DNA from 3 places in the Streptomyces sp. NPDC091209 genome. Region 2 is predicted to be linked to each of the others. Evidence: riboswitches for the same ligand, from Rfam matches in the RefSeq annotation. Region 2 holds a riboswitch; each other region holds the start of a gene.
The links. A riboswitch is a leader RNA that binds a small molecule or an ion and turns the genes downstream of it on or off. The one in region 2 is predicted to bind cobalamin.
Positions count from the first base shown of each region.

Region 1 (3,847 bases), on a different contig from region 2:
AGAGCCTGGCCGACCGGCCGTGTCAGCGTCTTCTCCCGCGCGAACCGCACGCGGACGGGCAGCAGTCCGAGCCCCTCGACGTGACCGGCGCGCGACTCGACCTCGTCCTCGATGTGCTGTCCGAGGATCTGGTAGCCACCGCAGATGCCGAGCACGGGACGCCCCTCGGCGGCCCGGCGCGCGATCGCGTCCGCGAGGCCGCGCTCGCGCAGCCACTGGAGCGCCTTCACCGTGCCCCGGGTCCCGGGCACGACGACCAGGTCCGCGTCGGCCAGTTCCTCGGCCCGGTCCACGAACCGCACGACGACGCCGGGTTCGGCCGCCAGCGCGTCGGCGTCGGTGAAGTTGGACATCAGCGGGATCGCGCAGACGGCCACCCGCAGGATGTCCGCGCCGACGGGGGAGGAGACCGCCGACTCCCGGACCGCCCCGCGCAGCGAGACCCTCAGTCCGTCCTCCTCGTCGATGCCCAGACCGTGCTGGAAGGGCAGGACGCCGTAGGTGCGCCGCCCGGTGAGGCCGTGCAGCATGTCGAGCCCGGGCTCCAGCAGGCTGACGTCACCCCGGAACTTGTTGACGAGGAACCCGGCGACGAGCGCCTGGTCCTCGGGGGCCAGCAGCGCGACCGTCCCGAAGAACGAGGCGAACACACCGCCCCGGTCGATGTCACCGACGACGAGCACCGGAAGCCCCGCGTTGCGCGCCACTCCCATGTTCACGATGTCGGTGCGCCGCAGATTGATCTCGGCCGGACTGCCGGCTCCCTCACAGATCACCGCGTCATACGTGCCCCGCAACTGAGCCAGACAGTCGAGGACGGTGCCGAGGAGTGCTTCCTGACGCCCTCCGCGCAGCCGTTCCCCGCTCGGTCCGGCGCCCGACAGCGGCTCCCCGGCGGGTCCGGACGCCCCGAAGAACCCGCGCGCGCTCATCTCGCCGACCGGCCTGCCCATCAGGACGACCTGGCTGGTGCGGTCGCTGCCCGGCTTGAGCAGCACCGGATTCATCAGCGCGGTCGGTTCCACGCGGGCGGCCTGCGCCTGCATGGCCTGCGCCCGCCCGATCTCGGCGCCCTCGCGCGTCACGAACGAGTTGAGGGACATGTTCTGCGCCTTGAACGGCGCGACCTTGACGCCCTGGCGCACCAGCCACCGGCAGATCCCGGCGGTCACCACGCTCTTGCCCGCGTCCGAGGTGGTCCCGGCGATCAGCAGCCCGCCGCTCATGCGGTGCGCCCCTTCCTGGTGAGCCGAGCCGTGAGCAGCACCCGTCCGGCGGCGCTCACGCCGAGCGCGAGCCAGCCGACGCGCCGGGAGAGCCGTACGGCCCGTTCGATGTCATGGGTGTGGACGGCGCGCCCCGCGGCATTGAGCACGGGCCGGTGCTCGACGCGTCCCCCGTACGAGAGGGTGCCGCCGAGCCGTACGCCGAGCGTGCCCGCGAAGGAGGCCTCCACGGGCCCGGCGTTGGGGCTCGGATGCTTGCGGGCGTCCGCGCGCCAGGCGCGCACGGCCCCGCCCGGGTCGGAACCGGCCACGGCCGCGAGGACGGCGGTCAGCCTGGCTCCGGGCCAGCCGGCGACGTCGTCGAGCCGGGCCGAGGCCCAGCCGTAACGCCGGTGCCTGGGGGACTTGTGCCCGACCATGGCGTCGAGCGTGTTCACGGCGCGGAAGGCGACGAGTCCGGGCACACCGGCGACGGCGCCCCAGACCAGGGCACCGACGACGGCGTCCGACGTGTTCTCGGCGACGGACTCGACGACGGCCCGCGCGATCCCGTCGGCGTCGAGCGCCTGCGGATCGCGGCCGCACAGATGCGGCAGCCGCTCCCGGGCCGCGTCGATGTCACCGGCCGCGAGCGCGCCGCCGATCGCCCGCGCCTCGCGGCCGAGGGAGGTTCCTCCGACGACGGTCCAGGTGGCGGCGGCGGTCAGCGCGACGGAAGCGGTGCGTGAGGTACGTACGGAACGACTGGCGAGCGCGGCGAGTCCGGTGGCACCGCCCACGCAGACAGCCGTGTGCAGCGCACCCCACCCGCGGTGGTCGCGCCACAGGGTCCGCTCCACGGACGCGGCGGCCCGCCCGAACGCGGCGACCGGATGCCCACGGCGGGGATCGCCGAGCAGCAGGTCGCCGAGGAGGCCGGCGGCGGCGCCGTACGCGAAGACGCGATCGGCACGCACGGGGTCAGCCCGCGATCGGGTGGAGTGGAACCCTCGTACTCAGCGGATCGGGCAACGGGCAGCCGCGCATGGCGATATGTCCTCACTCAGGGTGTCCACGCCCTGGTTCGACGAGACCGGCGGTGAGAGTTCCTGGCTCCCGGGGAGTTACTTCCCCGATGACAGTGGCGGGACCGCGCCGGATTCGCACCGGCTTCCTCTCATGCCGCCGTACTTGGCTCCGGCAGTCCACCACGGGGTGAGAACGGCCGTCAACTGGCTGTTGACCTGCGGGGGGACAGTGTGCGCAGGCCCACATACGCGTGGGGTGCGGGACGGTGATCCGTCCCGCACCCCACGCGCGGTACCGCTCGGCGCAACCCTGTTTCGGGCCGCTTGTGCCGGGTTACTTGGTGATGATCAGGGAGATGCCGTACGCCACCGCCGCGGCGCAGGCCGCGAAGCAGACGTACGCGCCGGTGGCCGCCGCGACCGCGGAACCACCCTGGGCCGACTCCTTCTTGGAGAGGCCGGCGACACCGAGGGTGAAGAGGGCGACGAGGCCCACGGTCACTCCGAGACTGACCCCGAAGACGGACCCGAGGGCTGACCAGTCGATGTTCATGCTGTTTCTTCCTTCGGTTCTCAGGCCACGGGGGACGGCGCGGACGGGCTCGCCGTGGGTTCGGCGGGAGCCGGGATGGTGGCCGTGAGCTCCTCGGCCACGGTGCCGGCCGGGGGCGGGGTGACGGCGGCGATGGCCGTGGTCACCACACCGGCGGGCTCTTCGGCGTCGTTCACGTTGTTGTGGTCGATCACCTCGCGGCGCGAGCGGCGCCAGATCGCGAGGCTGGACGCGACCAGGAAGACGGCGACGAGTGCGGTGCCCCAGGCGCCGAATCCGGTCACCCACTCGGCGAGCGCGCCGACCAGGGCGGCGGCGGGCAGCGTGAGGACCCAGGCGACGACCATCCGCTTGGCGGTGGACCAGCGGACCACACCGCCCTTGCGGCCGAGGCCGGCGCCCATCACGGAACCGGAGACCGAGTGCGTGGTGGAGAGGGAGAAGCCGATGTGCGAGGAGGCGAGGATGACCGTGGCCGCGCTGGTCTGGGCGGCGAAGCCCTGCTGCGGCCGGAGGTCGGTCAGGCCCTTGCCCATCGTGCGGATGATGCGCCAGCCGCCCAGGTAGGTGCCGAGCGCGATGGCGAGACCGGCGGACAGGATGACCCAGACCGGCGGGTTGGAGTCCGGAGCGACGGCGCCACCCGCGACCAGGGCCAGGGTGATGATGCCCATCGTCTTCTGCGCGTCGTTGGTGCCGTGGGCCAGCGAGACCAGGCCCGCGGAGGCTATCTGGCCGGCGCGGTAGCCCTTCTTGGTCGCCTTGGTCTCGGCGTCACCACTGAGCTTGTACGACAGCCGGGTCGCGAACATCGCGGCGAGGCCGGCGACGATCGGGGCCGCGACCGCGGGCAGGAGCACCTTGCCGACCAGGACGTCCCCGTGCACGGCGCCGGTACCGGCGGAGGCGATGGTGGCGCCGACCAGGCCGCCCATGAGGGCGTGCGAGGAACTGGACGGGAGTCCGACGAGCCAGGTCACCAGGTTCCAGAGGATCGCGCCGACGAGCGCGGCGAAGATCACCTCCGGCTTGATCCCGGATTCGTCGACGAGGCCCTTGGA
Region 1 is NZ_JBIVVR010000001.1:68,506-72,352, reverse strand. It holds gene ACIQRL_RS00360 (cobyric acid synthase) at 1-1,226, opposite strand, end outside; gene ACIQRL_RS00355 (cobalamin biosynthesis protein) at 1,223-2,182, opposite strand; cobalamin riboswitch at 2,288-2,431, opposite strand; gene ACIQRL_RS00350 (hypothetical protein) at 2,568-2,786, opposite strand; gene ACIQRL_RS00345 (anion permease) at 2,807-3,847, opposite strand, start outside.
Region 1: it holds a riboswitch for cobalamin, as region 2 does, so the genes downstream of both, ACIQRL_RS00355 (cobalamin biosynthesis protein) here and ACIQRL_RS20530 (ribonucleoside-diphosphate reductase subunit alpha) in region 2, are expected to answer to the same signal.

Region 2 (3,847 bases):
TGTCGATCAGGCCGCGCTGCGGGATCTCCCACGCCGTGCGGTACAGGTCGCGGACGTCCTGCGGGACCCAGGTGAAGCCCTGCACCGAGCCGCTGGAATCACGCAGCGCCTCACGGGTCTGCGCGTCCCACACACCGAGCTTCTTCAGCTCGGCCACCAGGTACGAGTTGACCTGGAGGAACTCGCCGGAGAGCGTCTCGCGCTTGAACAGGTTCGACACCTGCGGCTCGATGCACTCGTAGACGCCCGCGATGGACGCGATGGTGGCGGTCGGCGCGATGGCGAGGAGCAGCGAGTTGCGCATGCCGACCGCCGCGATCCGCTGCCGCAGGGCGGCCCAGCGCTCCGGCCAGTTCAGCTCGACGTCGAAGTGGTCCGGGTGCAGCACGCCACGGGCGGTACGGGTCTTCTCCCAGGCGGGGAGCGGACCGTTGCGCTCGGCCAGGTCCGCGGAGGCCTCGTAGGACGCGAGCATGATGCGCTCGGCGATCCGCGTGGACAGCGCGCGGGCCTGCGGCGAGTCGAAGGGCAGCCGCAGCTTGAAGAAGACGTCCTGGAGACCCATCGCGCCGAGGCCCACCGGACGCCACTTGGCGTTGGAACGGCCCGCCTGCTCGGTCGGGTAGAAGTTGATGTCGACGACGCGGTCGAGGAAGGTCACCGCGGTGCGCACGGTCTCGTCGAGGCGCTCCCAGTCGATGTCGTCGCCGACCACGAACGCGCCGAGGTTGACCGAGCCCAGGTTGCAGACCGCCGTCTCGCCGTCGTCCGTGACCTCCAGGATCTCGGTGCACAGGTTCGAGGAGTGGACGGTGTGGCCGGGCTCCGCCGTCTGGTTGGCGGTGCGGTTGGCGGCGTCCTTGAAGGTCATCCAGCCGTTGCCGGTCTGCGCGAGGGTGCGCATCATGCGGCCGTACAGGTCGCGGGCCGGGATGGTCTTCTTGGCGAGGCCCGCCTCCTCGGCCTTGCGGTACGCGGCGTCGAACGCGTCGCCCCACAGGTCGACCAGCTCGGGCACGTCCGAGGGGGAGAAGAGCGACCAGACGCCGTCCTCGTTCACCCGGCGCATGAACTCGTCCGGGATCCAGTGCGCGAGGTTCAGGTTGTGCGTACGCCGGGCGTCCTCACCGGTGTTGTCGCGCAGTTCCAGGAACTCCTCGATGTCGGAGTGCCAGGTCTCCAGGTACACCGCGGCCGCGCCCTTGCGCCGGCCGCCCTGGTTCACGGCGGCGACCGAGGCGTCGAGCGTCTTGAGGAACGGGACGATCCCGTTGGAGTGCCCGTTGGTGCCGCGGATCAGCGAACCGCGCGACCGGATCCGGCTGTACGACAGTCCGATGCCGCCCGCGTGCTTCGACAGGCGTGCCACCTGGTGGTAGCGGTCGTAGATGGAGTCCAGCTCGTCCAGCGGGGAGTCCAGGAGGTAGCAGGACGACATCTGGGGGTGCCGCGTACCGGAGTTGAAGAGCGTGGGGGAGGAGGGGAGGTAGTCGAGGCGGCTCATGAGCCGGTAGAGCGCGGCGACTTCGTCCACGGAGCGGGCCGTGTCGTCCTCGGCGAGACCGGAGGCCACCCGGAGCATGAAGTGCTGGGGCGTCTCGACGACCTTGCGGGTGATCGGGTGCCGGAGCAGATAGCGGCTGTGCAGCGTGCGCAGCCCGAAGTAGCCGAAGCGGTCGTCGCCTTCGGTGTCGATGAGCGCGTCGAGGCGGGCCGTGTGCAGCCGGACGAACGCGGCCGTGCGGTCGGCGATCAGACCCTCGCGATGGCCGACGGCGACCGACTCGGAGAAGGTCGTGACGCCCTGGGAGGCGGCCTCCGCGGCGATGCTGATCGTGAGCAGGCGGGCGGCCAGCCGGGAGTAGGCGGGGTCCTCGGAGATGAGACCCGCGGCCGCCTCCGTGGCCAGTTCGCGCAGCTCGGCCTCGTCGGCGCGGGCGGACCGGCCGCGCAGCGCCGCGGCGGCGACCCGGCCGGGGTCGGCGTCGGTGAGGTCGGCGGTGAGATCGGTCAGGGTCCGCAGCAGCGCGGTTCCGGGACCGTCGGTCTCCACCCGGGCCTGCTGCGCGGTCACTGAAGCCGGATCGGCTGGCGCGATGGTCACGTGGGGATCTCCCTCGCTCGGCACGGGGCCCGGCGGGGGAGGAGCGGGGCACACGGGAGCGCTTCAGGGCAGCACGCACCGCGTCCACCGGCCCATTCCGCGAGGCCCGGACGTCGTCGGCACCCGGGCCGGACGGCCGGGGCGCGCTGTCGGCAGGTCCTCGGACTGACGCGAGTACGGGCACGCCGAAACGCGAACACGCACAAGTACACCGTTGCGGGACAGTTCCGGATTTGCACCGGATTCCCCTGCGGCGACAGCGACCATGAGCATACATCTTGTGCCGGGCTCCGGGAGTGCCCCCACATGTTGTGTCGGGTCGGTGTCCGCGAGCACTACGGAGCGTGCTGGAGTGCCAACTCGTAGGTGAGCAGCCGGATGTCGTCGAGCCCCGGAAGCGGGTTCCAGTCGCGGTCGGGGGTGCGGGTGAAGCCCAGGCGCTCGTACACGCGGTGGGCGCTGTGCATGGAGCCCTGGGTGGACAGTACGACGCGGGTACAGCCCTCCACGGCCCGTGCCCGCTCGACGCAGGCGCGCACGAGGGCTTCCCCGGCACCCCGGCCCCGTGCCTCGCGCGCGACCGCGAGCATCCGGAGCTCGGCCTCCCCGGCGCGGGCGAAGTCCGCCATGGGGCTGCCGTCCGCCACGAAGGTCACGCTGCCGAGCACCCGGGCCCCGTCGACGGCGACCAGTACATCGGCGACGGCCGCGCGCCCCGCGACGTCCCGCAGTTTCTCCAGGTACGCGTCGCTCTCCCCGAAGTCGAGCAGCTCGTCCCCGAGATAGACCCGGGCCGCGATCTCGCCGACGGTGGGGTACTCCTCGGGCCGTGCCCGCCTGATGACGATGTCCATGCGGGCGAGTGTGCCCGAGCGGCACGGCGACGGGCCGCCGGTTTTCCTCCGGCGGCCCGTCGTACGGCGCTGTCGCGTCGTTCGTTCCTGGTTCCCGATGGCTAGTGGCTCGCGTCCGCCGTGGCCGGCGGGAGCTCCGTCTCGACTCCGGGGTCTCCCGCATCGGCCGTGTAGTCCTCGGGCGAGGTCTCGTCGACACCGTCCGGGGCCTTGAACGCCCTGAGGGCGAAGGTGAGGACGACGGCCACCGCCACGTTCAGGACGAACGCCGTCAGGCCGAGGTAGCCGATCTCCCCGATGCCGGGGATCTCCTTCGAGCTGCCGCCGAAGTGCTTCTGGGTCGGCGAGGCCACCCCGTAGGCGGCGATCGTGCCGTAGAGCATGCCGACCGCCCAGCCGCTCAGCAGCGCCCAGCGGTGGAACCAGCGGGTGAACAGTCCGCCGACCAGCGACGGGAAGGTCTGCAGGATCCAGATGCCGCCCAGCAACTGGAAGTTGATCGCGACGGTCCTGTCCATGGTCAGGACGAAGACCAGCGCGCCCAATTTCACCAGGAGCGACACCAGCTTGGAGACCTGGGTCTCCTGGCGCGGGGTCGCGGCCGGGTTGATGAAGTCCTTGTAGATGTTGCGGGTGAAGAGATTCGCGGCCGCGATCGACATGATGGCCGCCGGGACGAGCGCGCCGATGCCGATCGCGGCGAAGGCCACACCGGCGAACCAGTCGGGGAACATGTTCTCGAAGAGCTGGGGGATGGCGAGCTGGCCGTTGGTGACCTTCACGCCGGCCGCGATCGCCATGAACCCGAGCAGGGCGAGCAGGCCCAGCATCAGCGAGTACAGCGGCAGGATCGTGGTGTTGCGGCGGATCACCTCCCGGCTGCGGCCGG
Region 2 is NZ_JBIVVR010000006.1:512,082-515,928, forward strand. It holds gene ACIQRL_RS20530 (ribonucleoside-diphosphate reductase subunit alpha) at 1-2,104, opposite strand, end outside; cobalamin riboswitch at 2,238-2,387, opposite strand; gene ACIQRL_RS20535 (GNAT family N-acetyltransferase) at 2,440-2,958, opposite strand; gene mctP (monocarboxylate uptake permease MctP) at 3,060-3,847, opposite strand, start outside.

Region 3 (3,847 bases), on a different contig from region 2:
CAGCAGGTCGACTGGACCTGGACGATGGTCCGCGACGAACTCCTCGGCCGCCTGCACAGCGATCAGGCCGTACGGGCCATCACCCCCGACCTCGAACGCCAGGTACGGGAGGGCGGGTTGACCGCCACGCTCGCGGCGGAGCGCATTCTGAAGGTCTTCGGCGGCGAAGCCCGTTGAGCCGGCCGCTCGGGCGGTGGCAGGGCGAAGGCAGTTGAACCGCACGGGCGGTGACGGGGCTGAGCCCGGTCACCGCCCGTGTTCGCGTTCACGGCCGGACCCGGCGCAGGCCGGATCCTGTGCTCACCTCTGTGCTGCCTCGTAAGCCTCGCGGATGGACGCAGGGATACCTCCCCGATCATTTACCAGATAGCCGTTGGTGCGTGCCCACATGCGTATCGGCTCGTCCTCCGGACGGGGATCGAGCTTACGGGTTCCAGCGGACTTGCCGGGGCCTCTCCCGTCTCCCGAGGACACCCCTTCCAGCCGGTCCGCCGCCTCTTGGAAGAAAGCGGACAACGAGGCGTATACACCCTCCTCGGGATCGTGTGCATCAGCCCACGTTCCGATGGTTCCGTTGAGCGTGTCCAGAAACGTCCCGTAGAGACCGTCACGCTCCGCAGCGATCGGAGAACGTGGTAGGCGGTCAGGTCGCCCTGCTCGACGCCATCGAGCGCCGTATCGATTTCGCTACCGAGGACGGCAAGGAGCACCGGCCGGCCGCGAGCGGCTCGCCACCATCGTCGTCCGGAAAGCCCCCGGAAGCATCCGGGGGCTTTCTCGTGTCCCGACGGATTCAGTTCGCGGCCGGAACCGACCGCCGCCCGGACGGGACCGCCGCGGGCCGGGGGTTGAGCATGCGCTCGGCCAACTCGCCGAAGACGAGGCCGAATCCGCCCCACAGGGTGGCCTGGATGGCCAGCGCGGAGAGCCTGAACCGCCACAGCAGGGTGGCCGGGAAGTCCCCGGGCACCTCGTTGATCACGGGCAGGAACTCGTAGGCCAGGCCGATCAGGACGGCGAAGGCGGCCACCGCGGTGACGGTGGCGTACCAGGTGCCCAGGCTGGGCGCGAGGCGCTTGCCGAGGATGGTGGCGCCGACGGCCAGGAGCACGCTGAGCACCATCATCAGGAAGTACAGCGTGGTCCGCTTGCCGATGGTGTCGGGGTCTCCCACCGACGGCGGATTGGCCGGGTACTTCAGGAACGGCACGACGTACACGGCGAGGAGCGCGGTCCCGGACAGCAGGAGCGCCGTCGCGCGCGGACTGAAGCGGCCCACGCGGCCGAGTGCGAAGCAAAAGGCGAGCGCGGCGATGCCGCCGAAGGAGATGCCGTAGACCAGGACACCGGTGGCGAGGCCGGCGGTGGACTGGAGGCTGCGGGAGACGAGTTCGACCTCGTGCCCGTGCGCTGGAGCGTGGGCCTCCTCGAAGCCGATCGCGCTGTCGACGGTCGGTTCACCGAGCAAGTAGGCGACGACCAGGGCGAGTACACCGGCCGCGAGGCCGGCGAGCATGCCTCGCACGAGCAGGTTTCTTACCGTTGCGGAGTTCATGAGCGTGTGTCGTCCCTCGCGTCAGTGGCAGGGGAAACCGAGCAGGTGGCGGGCGTCGTGCACCCACTCGTGGACGTCCTCGCCGGAGACGACGGAGGTGGCGCCCTGTTCGGCGCCGACGAAGTACAGCAGAACCAGCATCAGGATGCCGAAGAAGACCGCCCAGGGAGCTATCGCGGTCAGCGGCAGCTTGGCGGGAAGTGCGGGGGTGGTGGCTGTCGGCTGAGCGACGGTCTGCGCCATGGCAGGACCTCCTCGGGAGTTCGCGTCCCATCTCGGTGGTGCACAGGATGACGCCTACGGGTCTGACTCACGGGGCGCCCAGCGTGGCTGGAGCGGCTCGTTCACAGTGGCGCGACCGTGCCGGATTTCCACCGGCTTCCGTCTTGACGTCATCAATATCGGACCGACCGTACCGCGTGCCGCGTACCTGGCCAAGACCGCGCCACCTGGGGTGATCTTCCTCTCGTCCCAGGTCGGCGGGTCCTCTGTGAACAGCGGGTCACCGGGTGCCGTTTCGGACGATGCCCGAAGAACTGCCCGGCGGCTGCGCTTCGTTCAGCCGTGGACCCGATCCTCCCGCTCGCCCGACCTCAGTCGCTCACCGTCGCCGCGCCCGGGTCGGCGAGCCCCAGCTCACGTTCGCCCAGCGAGGCGAAGAAGCGCTCGACGTCGGCGTCGGTGACCTCGGCGAGCGTGGCCGGGGACCAGTGCGGGTCGCGGTCCTTGTCGATGATCTGGGCCCGGATGCCCTCGACCAGGTCGGGGGCGGACAGCGCGGCGCAGGAGACGCGGAACTCCTGGTCCAGAACGCGCTCCAGCGAACCGAGCCGCCGGGCGCGGCGCAGGGCGGCCAGTGTGACCTTCAAGGCCGTGGGCGAGTTGCCGAGGAGGGTCTCCGCCGACTCCTTCGCCGCCGGGTCGCCCACCGCGAGGAGTCGCTGGACGATCTCCTCGACCGTGTCGGCGCTGTAGCAGGCGTCGATCCACTCCCGCCGCTCCGCCAGCTCGCCCCGGGGTGCCGGCTGCGCCTGGCGGGCCAGGGCCTCCGGTACCGGGAGGGCGGCGAGGTCGGCTGTGAACTGCCTGAGCGACGAGGACGGCAGGTAATGGTCGGCGAGGCCGCACAGCAGTGCGTCGCCGGCGCCGATCGAGGCACCCGTGAGGGCGAGATGGGTGCCCAGTTCGCCCGGGGCGTGGGCGAGGAGATGGGTGCCGCCGATGTCGGGGACGAAGCCGATGCCGGTCTCGGGCATGGCCACGCGTGAGCGCTCGGTGACGACCCGGACACTTCCGTGCGCGGAGACGCCGACGCCCCCGCCCATGACGATGCCGTCCATGACCGCCACGTACGGCTTGGGGTAGCGGGCGATGCGGGCGTTGAGGTGGTACTCGTCGCGCCAGAACGCGGCGGACGCGGTGCCGTCCCCGTCGCGCGCGTCGTCGTGGACGAAGCGGATGTCGCCGCCCGCGCACAGCCCGCGCTCCCCGGCGCCGGTGATGACGACGGTCTCGACGGCCGGGTCGTGTTCCCAGGCGGTGAGCGCCCGGTCGATCCGGCGCACCATCGCGTGGTTCAGGGCGTTCAGCGCCTTCGGCCGGTTGAGGGTGAGGTGGCCGGCCCGTCCGTCGGTGTGCACCAGGACGGATTCCTCGGCGGCGGGTGCCTCGGTGCCGCTCATCCGAGAGCCTCCGTCAGTCCGCGGGCCACGATGACGTGCATGATCTCGTTGGTTCCTTCCGGGGTCCGGCGGTTTCGCGGGTCACGACGATCTTCTCGCTACGGTACTCACCGGGGGGCGTGGCCCCCGTACGGGTGGGGAGTGCGGTACGCCACCGGTACCCCGGATCGGTGGCGTACCGCTTCGCCGTGACGCGCGGGTCGAACGGCCCGTCCTGTCAGGCTTCCTCTGCGGAGCCTTCCTCCCCGTCCCGCAGCACATACAGCCGCGGCAGGTTGACCACGATCGCCTCCTGGGTGCTGCGGGCGATGACGACGACCGCCTCGTCGGCGGGGTCCGGGTTCTCCTCGCGGTGCGGCACGAACGGCGGCACGAAGATGTAGTCACCGGGTGAGGTGCGCAGACGTACTTCCTCGGGCTGCACCCCGGAGTCGTCGAGGAAGACGAACTCGGGGTGTCCGCTCACCACATAGATCGCGGTCTCGGACTCTCCGTGGTGGTGGTCCGAGGACGCGGTGGAGGGGGCGACGTGCGTCTGGCCCATCCACAGCTTCTCGGAACCGACGGTGGTGCCGCTGACGGCGGCGAATCTGCGCATGCCCCCGGTCTG
Region 3 is NZ_JBIVVR010000008.1:279,052-282,898, forward strand. It holds gene meaB (methylmalonyl Co-A mutase-associated GTPase MeaB) at 1-177, shown strand, start outside; gene ACIQRL_RS24580 (histone-like nucleoid-structuring protein Lsr2) at 301-516, opposite strand; gene ACIQRL_RS24585 (CbtA family protein) at 794-1,555, opposite strand; gene ACIQRL_RS24590 (CbtB-domain containing protein) at 1,577-1,798, opposite strand; cobalamin riboswitch at 1,839-1,985, opposite strand; gene ACIQRL_RS24595 (enoyl-CoA hydratase/isomerase family protein) at 2,149-3,237, opposite strand; gene ACIQRL_RS24600 (cupin domain-containing protein) at 3,455-3,847, opposite strand, start outside.
Region 3: it holds a riboswitch for cobalamin, as region 2 does, so the genes downstream of both, ACIQRL_RS24590 (CbtB-domain containing protein) here and ACIQRL_RS20530 (ribonucleoside-diphosphate reductase subunit alpha) in region 2, are expected to answer to the same signal.